2 regions of the Gordonia jinghuaiqii genome follow, and region 2 is predicted to be linked to the other one. Evidence: riboswitches for the same ligand, from Rfam matches in the RefSeq annotation. Region 2 holds a riboswitch; the other holds the start of a gene.

Region 1 (4,838 bases), 1.1 Mb from region 2:
CGGATGAACGCAGGTGACCGCCCTTGACGAGCGCCCACCGGGGACCGAGATCGAGCAGCGCCTTCGCCGCGTCACGCTGGGTGGCGGCGTCCACGACGTCGATGCCGGTGATGAGCCGCACCTCGTCGAGGTTCGGGGTCACCAGGGTGGCGAGCGGGAAGAGTCGGTGGCGCAGTGTGTCGAGTGCGGAATCGGCGAGCAGCTGATTACCGTGCATGGAGGCGCACACCGGGTCGACGACCAGCGGAACCGGGGTGTCCCGGCCGATCCCGCTCCGGGCGCACTGGTCGACGATCGCGTCGATGATCGGCGCCGAGGCCAGCATCCCGGTCTTGGTCGCACCGACACCGATGTCACCTGCCACCGAATCGATCTGCGCGGCCACGGTCTCGGGCGCGATCTCCTGGAACCCGCTGACGCCCAGCGAGTTCTGGACCGTCACGGCGGTCACCGCGACACAACCATGCAATCCGAGCAGAGCGAACGTGCGCATGTCGGCCTGAATCCCGGCGCCGCCGCCGGAATCCGAACCGGCGATGGTGAGCACACGCACCGGCGTCAGACCCGGTGCGGCGACAGGGAGCAACTCGAACCCGTTCGCCACCGGCCTGCTGGTCATACAGCACCTCCGGAACTGGCCTCGAGCGGCAGGTACACGCGGTTGCCGGCCTCGGCGAACTCCGCCGACTTGGCGGCCATGCCCTCGGCGATGGTGCGGTCGATGTCCTCGGCGGTCACGAGTCCGTTCTCCTCGGCGTAGGCGCGCACATCCGCCGAGATCCGCATCGAGCAGAACTTGGGGCCGCACATCGAACAGAAGTGTGCCGTCTTCGCCGGTTCGGCGGGCATCGTCTCATCGTGGTACTCGCGTGCGGTGTCGGGATCGAGCGCGAGATTGAACTGGTCGGTCCAGCGGAACTCGAAGCGCGCCTTGCTCAGTGCGTCATCGCGTTCCTGGGCGCGCGGATGTCCCTTGGCGAGATCGGCCGAGTGCGCGGCGATCTTGTAGGTGATCACGCCGACCTTCACATCGTCGCGGTCGGGTAGTCCCAGATGTTCTTTCGGTGTCACGTAACAGAGCATCGCGGTGCCCGCCTGGGCGATCATCGCGGCGCCGATGGCCGAGGTGATGTGGTCATAGGCCGGCGCGATGTCGGTGGCGAGAGGCCCGAGTGTGTAGAACGGCGCCTCCTCGCACAGCTCCTCTTCCAGGCGCACGTTCTCGGCGATCTTGTGCATGGGTACATGCCCTGGCCCCTCGATCATGACCTGCACGCCATGCGATTTCGCGATCGAGGTGAGTTCGCCGAGGGTGCGGAGCTCGGCGAACTGCGCCTTGTCGTTGGCGTCGGCGATGGATCCCGGACGAAGGCCGTCGCCGAGGGAGAAGGTGATGTCGTACCGGCGGAAGATCTGGCACAGCTCGTCGAAGTGGGTGTACAGGAACGACTCCTGGTGGTGCGCCAGACACCAGGCGGCCATGATGGAACCGCCGCGCGAGACGATGCCGGTGACCCGCCGCGCCGTCAGCGGGACGTACCGTAGCAAGACCCCGGCGTGCACGGTCATGTAGTCGACGCCCTGCTCGGCCTGCTCGATCACGGTGTCGCGGTATATCTCCCAGGTGAGTGAGGCCGGATCGCCGTTGACCTTCTCCAGCGACTGGTACATCGGCACGGTCCCCACCGGGACGGGGGAGTTGCGCAGAATCCACTCGCGGGTGGTGTGGATGTCGGCGCCGGTGGACAGGTCCATGATCGTGTCGGCGCCCCAGCGGGTGGCCCACACCATCTTCTCCACCTCGTCGGCGATGGAACTGCGCACTGCCGAATTGCCGATGTTGGCATTGACTTTCACCGCGAACCGCTTGCCGATGATCATCGGCTCGGATTCCGGGTGACGGTGGTTCGCCGGGATCACCGCGCGTCCGATCGCCACCTCCGACCGGACGAGCTCGGCGTCGACGCCCTCCCGGGCGGCGACGAATCTCATCTCGTCGGTGACGATCCCGGCACGTGCCCAGGCGAGCTGGGTACTCGCCCCGTCCACGGGTTCCGGACAGTTCCAGGTCCGCCGCGTCGGCGGCAGGCCGCGAGCGAGATCTATCTCGGCGGAGGCGTCGGTGTACGGACCGGAGGTGTCGTAGACATCGAGGTGCTCGCCGTTCGTGAGATGCACGCGTCGTTTCGGGACGCGCAGGTGGTCGACGGTGAGGTAGTGCTTGGTGCTGCCCTCGATGGGGCCGAGGGTGAGATACCCCGAATCGGCTGGTGCGCTGGTCTTGCGAGTGCCGGATACACGTGTGCCCATGGCTGTCTCCCTACGCCGGCATTACCCGGACAGGTTCGAGCGGTCGGCGACCGCCCGTCGCCATCTCAGCCCTCGGTCATCGTGAGAGCCCCCGCGGTGTGTAGTTGTTGTCGTGCGTCAGCCACGATACATCCTGCTGCTGCGAGATCCATCGCGCTCGGCGTGCGCCGGGGAGGTGTTTCGCGCGATCGGGTGCGAAAGACAGCGGTTACGGTTCCGTAAGGTACTATGTGATCCGTGTCACAAGTGGGCTCCCATCGCGAGAAGCGGCGGCGCACACAGTGACCGGGCAACGTGATCGGACAACGTGTCCCAGAGGTGAGGAGGGGTAGGTGCGGCGCAAGTATCGTCACCGGCCACCGCAATCGGCGAAGTCGATTCTGCAGCAGATCTCGCAGGTGGTGCACAACCGAGACCGCGACCGCTTCGAACTCTGGGTTGCCGGCGACCTCGTCGGAGTCGCCGGCTACTCGACCGAGACCGTCGACGGCGAAACCACGATCACCGTGCTGCACACGGTTCTGTACGACGAGTACAGCGGCCATGGTCTCGCCACGCGACTCACCCGCACCGTCATCCACTACGCCCGTGACCAGGGTGCGCGGATGAGGCCGGTGTGCACGTTCACCAAGCGCTACCTCGACACGCACCCGGGAGTGGTCGACCTCGCGCCGGTGTGAGTGGCCGAGGTAGCAGCTTCGGCGCGCTCAGTCGGCGGTGGCCAGCAGTGTCTCCCGCAGCACCTTCTTGTCGATCTTGCCGACCGCGGTGACCGGGAGTGTCGTGACCACGCGGACCACGTCGGGAAGTTTGAACGACGCCAGTCCGCGCTCGGCGAGGAACGTGCGAAGCGTTCTCAGCTCCAGCGGCCGTTCCGACGGGTGCTCGTGGGAGAGCACGACGGCCGCGCAGATCTTCTCGCCGAGGGCGTCGTCGGGTAAGCCGACCACCGCGACCTGACGGATCGACGAGTGGGCGAGGAGGTTCTCCTCGACGTCGTCGGCGGCGACGTTCTCGCCGGCCCGCACGATGGTGTCCTTGATGCGCCCGGTCACCGCGAGGTGGCCGGAGGGCAGGCGGGTGACCTTGTCGCCGGAGCGGTAGAACCCGTCGGGTGTGAAGGACTTCTCGTTGTGGGCCGCGGCCCTGTAGTACCCGCGGATCGTGTACGGCCCGCGCACCAGCAGCTCGCCCTCCTCGCCATCGGGCACGTCGGCGCCGTCCTCGTCGACGACGCGAACCTCGTCGAACTCCGACATCGGTGAACCCTGCACCTCGTGGACGAGATCGCGGGGTTCGTCGGGCCGGGTGTAGCAGATGAGGCCCTCGGCCATGCCGAACACCTGCTGTACGACGTCGCCGAGTGCCGCATCGAGCGCGACGGCGTCGGGCTGGGCCAGTTTGGCGCCGCCGACCTGGAGCAGCCGCAGCGAGCTGATGTCGGCGGGCTCCCATTCGGTCGCCGCACACCACAGTTGTGCCAGGGCCGGGACCAGGGCGGTCACCGTGACGCGGTGGGCTTCGATGAGGTCGAAGGTGTTGTCCGGGCTCGGATTGTCGGTGAAGACCACGTGGCCGCCGACGAGGAACGTCCCCAGGATTCCCGGGCAGCACAGCGGGAAGTTGTGCGCCGCGGGCAGCGCCACGAGGTAGGTGTCGTCGGCGGTCAGGCGTGCGACCTCGGCGGACCGGCGGGCGTTGAGGTCGTAGTCGTCGTGGGTACGCGCGATGAGCTTGGGCAGCCCGGTGGTGCCGCCGGACACCAGGAACAGCGCGGGGATCGTCGGATCGGGGTCGGCCGGCAGTTCGACGGCCGACGGGTCGGCGTCGGGGATCGCGGCGAACGGTCCGGGATCGCCGGAGATGAAGATCTGGGCGACGCCGGGGACGCGGGCCTGCAGCTCGGTCGCCAGGTCGCGGAAGTCGAATCCGCGGCGGCCGTCCTCGCCGATGTAGGCGACGGCGTCGGCGCCCGCGGCCAGATGGGCGATCTCGGTGATCCGGTGGGCGGGCAGCGTCATCACCGGCACGACGCCCGCGCGGAGCAGGCCGACGAGGGTGACGGCGAAGTCGAGGGAGTTGTTCTGCTGCAGGACCACGCGCAGGCCGGGACGCAGCCCGGCGTCGACGAAGCCTGCCGCCCGCCGGAGCGTCGCGCGGCGGAACTCGGCGTAGGTGAGTGTCCGCGGTCCGTCGACGGTGGCATCGGTGACCGCGGGGGAGTCCGGTGTGCGTTCGGTGGCGAGGTCGAGGCCCGCGAACAGCGGAAGGCCCCGGAAGATCCCGGCGTCCCGGTATCGCTGGGCCTCGGCCTGGGCATACGGGGTGAAGCCGTCGAGCAGGTCGGTCACGTGGTCGAGGTGCGTCGGCATGAGTTCATTCAAACACGCCGCAGGGTAGGGTAACCTTACTGGTCGTCGCGAGTGGGGGTTCGTTCCGCTGTCGACCCAGGGGGATACCTTGATTAGGCTGCCCTAAGATCCCTAGGATCATCGGTGCCTCACCGCATCACGACCGGAGGAACGAAG
Region 2 (4,838 bases):
TGGTCGAGGTCCCGGTAGCGCCGGCCGTTGACCGTGGCCGATCCCGACGTCGGACGGTCGAGGCCGAGCATCATTCTCATCGTTGTCGATTTACCCGCCCCGTTGGGCCCGAGGAATCCGGTCACACAACCCGGCCCCACCTCGAAGGTGAGGTTGTCGACGGCGCGATGACCGCCGAAGTCCTTCGTCAGATTCTCTACCCGCAGCACGCCTCGACCATAGCCGTCGATCGTCGATGGGCCCGGTGTGTCATTCGGACGGCCTGTCGGGCGTGTACGCGCGGTCCCGTTCGGGGGCGGGCGAGGACGCCTGGGCCCAGAACCGCCTGGGGATCCGTCCGGCCTGCGCGGCCAACCGCCCGGCGACGACCGCGTGGCGCATCGCGGTCGCCATCTGTTCGGGATGTTCGGCCCGGGTGACCGCGGTGGCCAGAAGGACGGCGTCACAACCGAGTTCCATCGCCCGCGCCGCGTCGCTGGCGGTGCCGATCCCGGCGTCGAGGATCACCGGCAGCGGTGCGTCGAACCGATTGGCGCAGTGATCGACGATCATCTCGATGTTGTGCGGGTTGAGAATTCCCAGTCCGGTCCCGATGGGGGCACCGAGCGGCATCACCGCGGCCACCCCGAGATCGGCGAGGCGAGCGGCGAGCACGGGGTCGTCGTTGGTGTAGGCGAGCACGACGAATCCATCGGCGACGAGAGCCGCGGCGGCATCGACGAGTTCGATGGCGTCGGGCATGAGGGTGCGCTCGTCGGCGACCACTTCGAGCTTGACCCAGTCGGTGTCGAACGCCTCGCGGGCGAGCTGCGCGGTGAGCACGGCCTCGGCGGTGGTGTGGCATCCGGCGGTGTTGGGCAGCACCGCTATGTCGAGGCGCCGCAGGAGGTCGAACACGCCGGTGCCGGAACCGGCGTCGACGCGGCGCACCGCGACGGTGGTCAGTTCGGTTCCCGAGGCCACCAGTGCCCGTTCGAGGGTCGCGAGATTGGTCGCACCGCCGGTCCCGGTGATGAGCCGCGACGAGAACTCACGGCCCGCGATACGCAGCGGATCAACGGGAAGCCCGGGTTCAGCCACCCTGCACCGCCGTGACGATCTCGACGACGGCGCCGTCGGTCATCGTGTGCTGGGCCCAGCGTCCGCGGGGGACGACCGTGCCGTCCACGGCCACCGCGATCCCCCGATCGGGTAGGCCGAGCCCGGCGACCACATCGCCCACCGAGGTGTGGGACCCGACGTCGACGTTCTCACCGTTCACCGTGATGCTCATCGGTCTTCTCCTTCCAGAATGGACAGAACAGTCTCCGCGGTCCCGGGCGCGAGCACGATGCCGTTGCGGCCGTGTCCGGTCGCGACCACCGTCCGCGCGTCGACGCGTCTCACGACGGGCAGTCCGTCGGCCGTGCAGGGTCGCAGACCGGCGGCGACCTCGGTCAGCTCGTAGGTGCGCAGACCGGGCATGACCTCGATCGCGTCAGCCAGCAGGTCGGCGACGCCACCCGCCTGGGGTTGCCGGTCCGCACTCCCCTCGGGTTCGTATTGTGTTGCGCCGACCACGATTCCGTCGTTCCGGGGTACCAGGTAGACCGCTCGGCCGTGCAGCCGCGCGCGGATGACGTGCTCGGGCGGCGGCACCGACCACCGGGTTCGGCGAAGTCGCAGGATCTCTCCCTTGGCCGCGTGCAGACGGGCGTCGGGCCACAGCGCGGGGGTCCCGAGGCCGGCCGCGAGCAGGACCTGGGTGTCGGGGCCGGCGAGGGCGTCGAGCTCGGCGCGGGAGTCGACACGGGCGTCGACCAGCTGCACCCCGGCCGCGGTGGCCGCCGACCGCAGGGTGCTCAGGAGCCGCCGGTTGTCGACCGACCACTCCCCCGCGGCTCGGTAACCCCCGACGAGACGCGAGCTCAACGACGGTTCGAGGGCGCGGATGTCGCGGGCGGTGACGGCCTCGAGCGTGGCGTCGGTCTGCGGCCGGCGTGCCCAGACGAAGTCCGCGAGATGCCGGAGGTATTCGGCGTCTGCCGCGGCTGCCGCGACGAACAGCGAATCCGTCGCCGTCACGACGCCGGGATCGCCGAGACGTGTGATCAGTGCCGGCCAGCGGCGGACCGAGTCCACCGACAGCGCGAGCGCCGCCTCCTCGCCGGGATGTCCCTCCCCGAGGGAACCGAGCATGCCCCCGGCGACCCACGACGCGCGCTCGGCGGCACCGGCGTCGAGCACGCGGACCTGCCAGCCGGCGTCGGCCGCGACGAGTGCGCAGGTCAGCCCGATGATTCCGCCGCCGACGACGATCAGGCCGCGGCCGGTAGAGCTGCCGACGGCAGGACGACGGTCGGGATGGCTCACGTGGAATCACCTTCCTTCGCCGGAATGACCCGGATCAGGTTCGACGGTCAGCGGAGGGGTCCCGCACTCTCAGCCCGGCCGACCCGGGCTCCCGTGTGTTCGTACGATCACCCTACCTCCCGTCCGTGCGGCGGGCGGCTAGCCTTGGCGCCGTGACGACCCCGCCCCACGATTCCCGGTCCGCAGATTCCCGACTCCCTGAACACGGCGTGGGCGCCGACCGCCGTCGGCGCCTCGACTCGGCGCGGCTGTACCTGTGCACCGACGCCCGGCGCGAGCGGGGCGACCTGCTCGACTTCGTGGACGCCGCACTCGCGGGCGGCGTCGACGTGGTGCAGCTGCGCGACAAGGGTTCGGCCGGTGAGCGGGAGTTCGGAACCCTCGAGGCGGGTGAGGAACTCGCGATCCTCGCCGGGATGCGGGAGGTCGCACAGGCGCACGGCGCGCTGCTGGCCGTCAACGACCGGGCCGACATCGCGGCCCTGTCCGGGGCGGACGTGCTCCACGTCGGCCAGGGGGACCTTCCGCCGCGGGCCGCCCGGCGGGTCGTCGGGCCCGATGTCGTTCTCGGATTGTCGACGCACGACCCCGCTCAGGCCGCCGCCGCCAACGCCGACCCCGACGTCGACTACTTCTGCGTCGGACCGTGCTGGACGACGCCGACCAAGCCGGGGCGCGCCGCCGCCGGCCTCGATCTCGTGACCTCCACTGCCGCGGCGCAACCCACGAAACCATGGTTCGCCATCGGCGGGATCGATGCCGCGCGCGTACCCGAGGTCACCGTCCGAGGCGCACGGCGCATCGTCGTGGTCCGTGCGATCACCGCGGCCGACGATCCCGCGGCCGCCGCCCGGGAGCTCCTCGGCCGGCTGTAGGAAACCGCCCCTGGAAACCACCCCGGTCGGGTGGACCGGACACATATCGTCGTCGACGCCCCTCCTGAGGGCGGTTTACGGGGCCAGTTTTCGGCCGGGGCGGTCGGCGAGGGCGGTGCGGAAGTCGTTTGCCTGCGTTCGAGGCCGGGTCTAAGCTGGACCGATCATGTCGTACATCTCGAGCGCACTCGTAGCCCGCCGCAGCGGGGTCTGAATCTGACCGACCCCCCGCTGCGGGTCGGTTGCGCTCTCTCGTCGGTCATCCTCTCTTCGACCGGAATCGACTCACGAGATGCACACACGTCCTCAGTCCTCCCACTCCTGTTCGTGCGATGAGCACCGTTCACGGAATGACGTCCGCGCCCAGCCCGCGAGCGACACCTTCGCCGCTCGCTTCGGCGGCCCGCTCCCGACGGGATTGCGCGAGGAGACCACCGGCATGACCTGGCAATCGTTCACCGACGCATACGCGTCGAGCGGCACGATCCGGCTGGGTTCGTGGTCGGTCGAACGGTGCAGGCAGGACCTGGTCGAATGCCGGGCGACCCTCGCGGTCGCCGACCGCATCATCTCGATGTCGGCCGTCGCAGCGGGCCCGGTCGGCGCGATGACGTCGATCCTGCACGGCATCGGCGCACCGGTGCAGATCGTCCGCCTGCACCAACGTGAGGTCGACGGCCTGATCACCACATTCCTGCTCTGCGAAAACGACGGCCGCCAGGCGTGGGCGATCGGCGAGGGCACGAGCGGCGACGAGGCGAATGTCCACGCACTCATCGCCGGAGCCAACCGGCTCGACGCCGGCCGCGTCAGCTCATCTGCGCGCTGAGCACGCGGGCCGACGGGTCAGCCCTGGGGGTCGAGCATCGCGATGCGTGCCCGCAGCGTCGGCCAGGCCAGCCCGAACGCCGGATGCAGCGGGAGCTGGTCGACGCGCTGCTCGTCGACCCAGCGGAGCTCCGTCGACTCGAAGTTGGCGACGGTGCGCACCGGCTCGTCGGTCTCGGCGATCACCGTGGTGTAGGTCCAGCCGCCGGGGGACTCATGCGTGACGACCGCGGCGACCACCCGGAGGTCGTCGCCGGTGATGCCCGCTTCCTCCTGGGCCTCACGGATCGCGGTGTCGATCGCGCCCTCATGCGAGTCGCGGGCTCCGCCGGGCAGCGCCCAGGTTCCGCCCTGGTGTGACCATGCGGCGCGATGCTGCAAGAGCACACCCGTCGAACCCTCGGGCAGCGGCGCCCGCAGGAGGAGCCCGGCCGCACCGTGGACACCCCAATACCGTGAGCCGTCGGGATCGATCACCCAACCGTCGCCGTCTCCGCGCACCACTCCTCCTCGCACACCCCGTCCCCGTCTGCCCCTGTGTCGGGTCGAGTGACGGGTTGGCTTCCACCGTAAGTGAGTGGCGCACGACCTGCCAGGAACACGGCAAACCACGAGGCGACACCGCGGCGCCGATGAACCCCGGAGGAACCCATACCTATGGCCTAGGCTGAAACACGCGCAACCCGGTGATCGATGACCCAGATGACACGACACCTGGCGTTGATCGCCCGGCCACGGAACTCCGGAACGTGCAACCGGTGACCGTAGAACTCCCACCGGAGA

The links. Region 2 has a riboswitch for thiamine pyrophosphate ahead of thiO (glycine oxidase ThiO). Riboswitches for the same ligand answer to the same signal wherever they lie in the genome.
Region 1: another riboswitch for thiamine pyrophosphate. It lies ahead of thiC (phosphomethylpyrimidine synthase ThiC); the one in region 2 lies ahead of thiO (glycine oxidase ThiO).

What each region holds. Positions count from the first base shown of each region.
Region 1 is NZ_CP059491.1:591,014-595,851, forward strand. Features, by position in the region: gene thiD (bifunctional hydroxymethylpyrimidine kinase/phosphomethylpyrimidine kinase) at 1-619, opposite strand, end outside; gene thiC (phosphomethylpyrimidine synthase ThiC) at 616-2,310, opposite strand; TPP riboswitch at 2,301-2,415, opposite strand; gene H1R19_RS02580 (GNAT family N-acetyltransferase) at 2,643-2,990, shown strand; gene H1R19_RS02585 ((2,3-dihydroxybenzoyl)adenylate synthase) at 3,018-4,682, opposite strand.
Region 2 is NZ_CP059491.1:4,698,120-4,702,957, forward strand. Features, by position in the region: gene H1R19_RS20905 (ABC transporter ATP-binding protein) at 1-209, opposite strand, end outside; gene thiG (thiazole synthase) at 250-1,080, opposite strand; gene thiS (sulfur carrier protein ThiS) at 1,073-1,273, opposite strand; gene thiO (glycine oxidase ThiO) at 1,270-2,352, opposite strand; TPP riboswitch at 2,346-2,457, opposite strand; gene thiE (thiamine phosphate synthase) at 2,505-3,227, shown strand; gene H1R19_RS20930 (hypothetical protein) at 3,667-4,056, shown strand; gene H1R19_RS20935 (NUDIX hydrolase) at 4,074-4,556, opposite strand.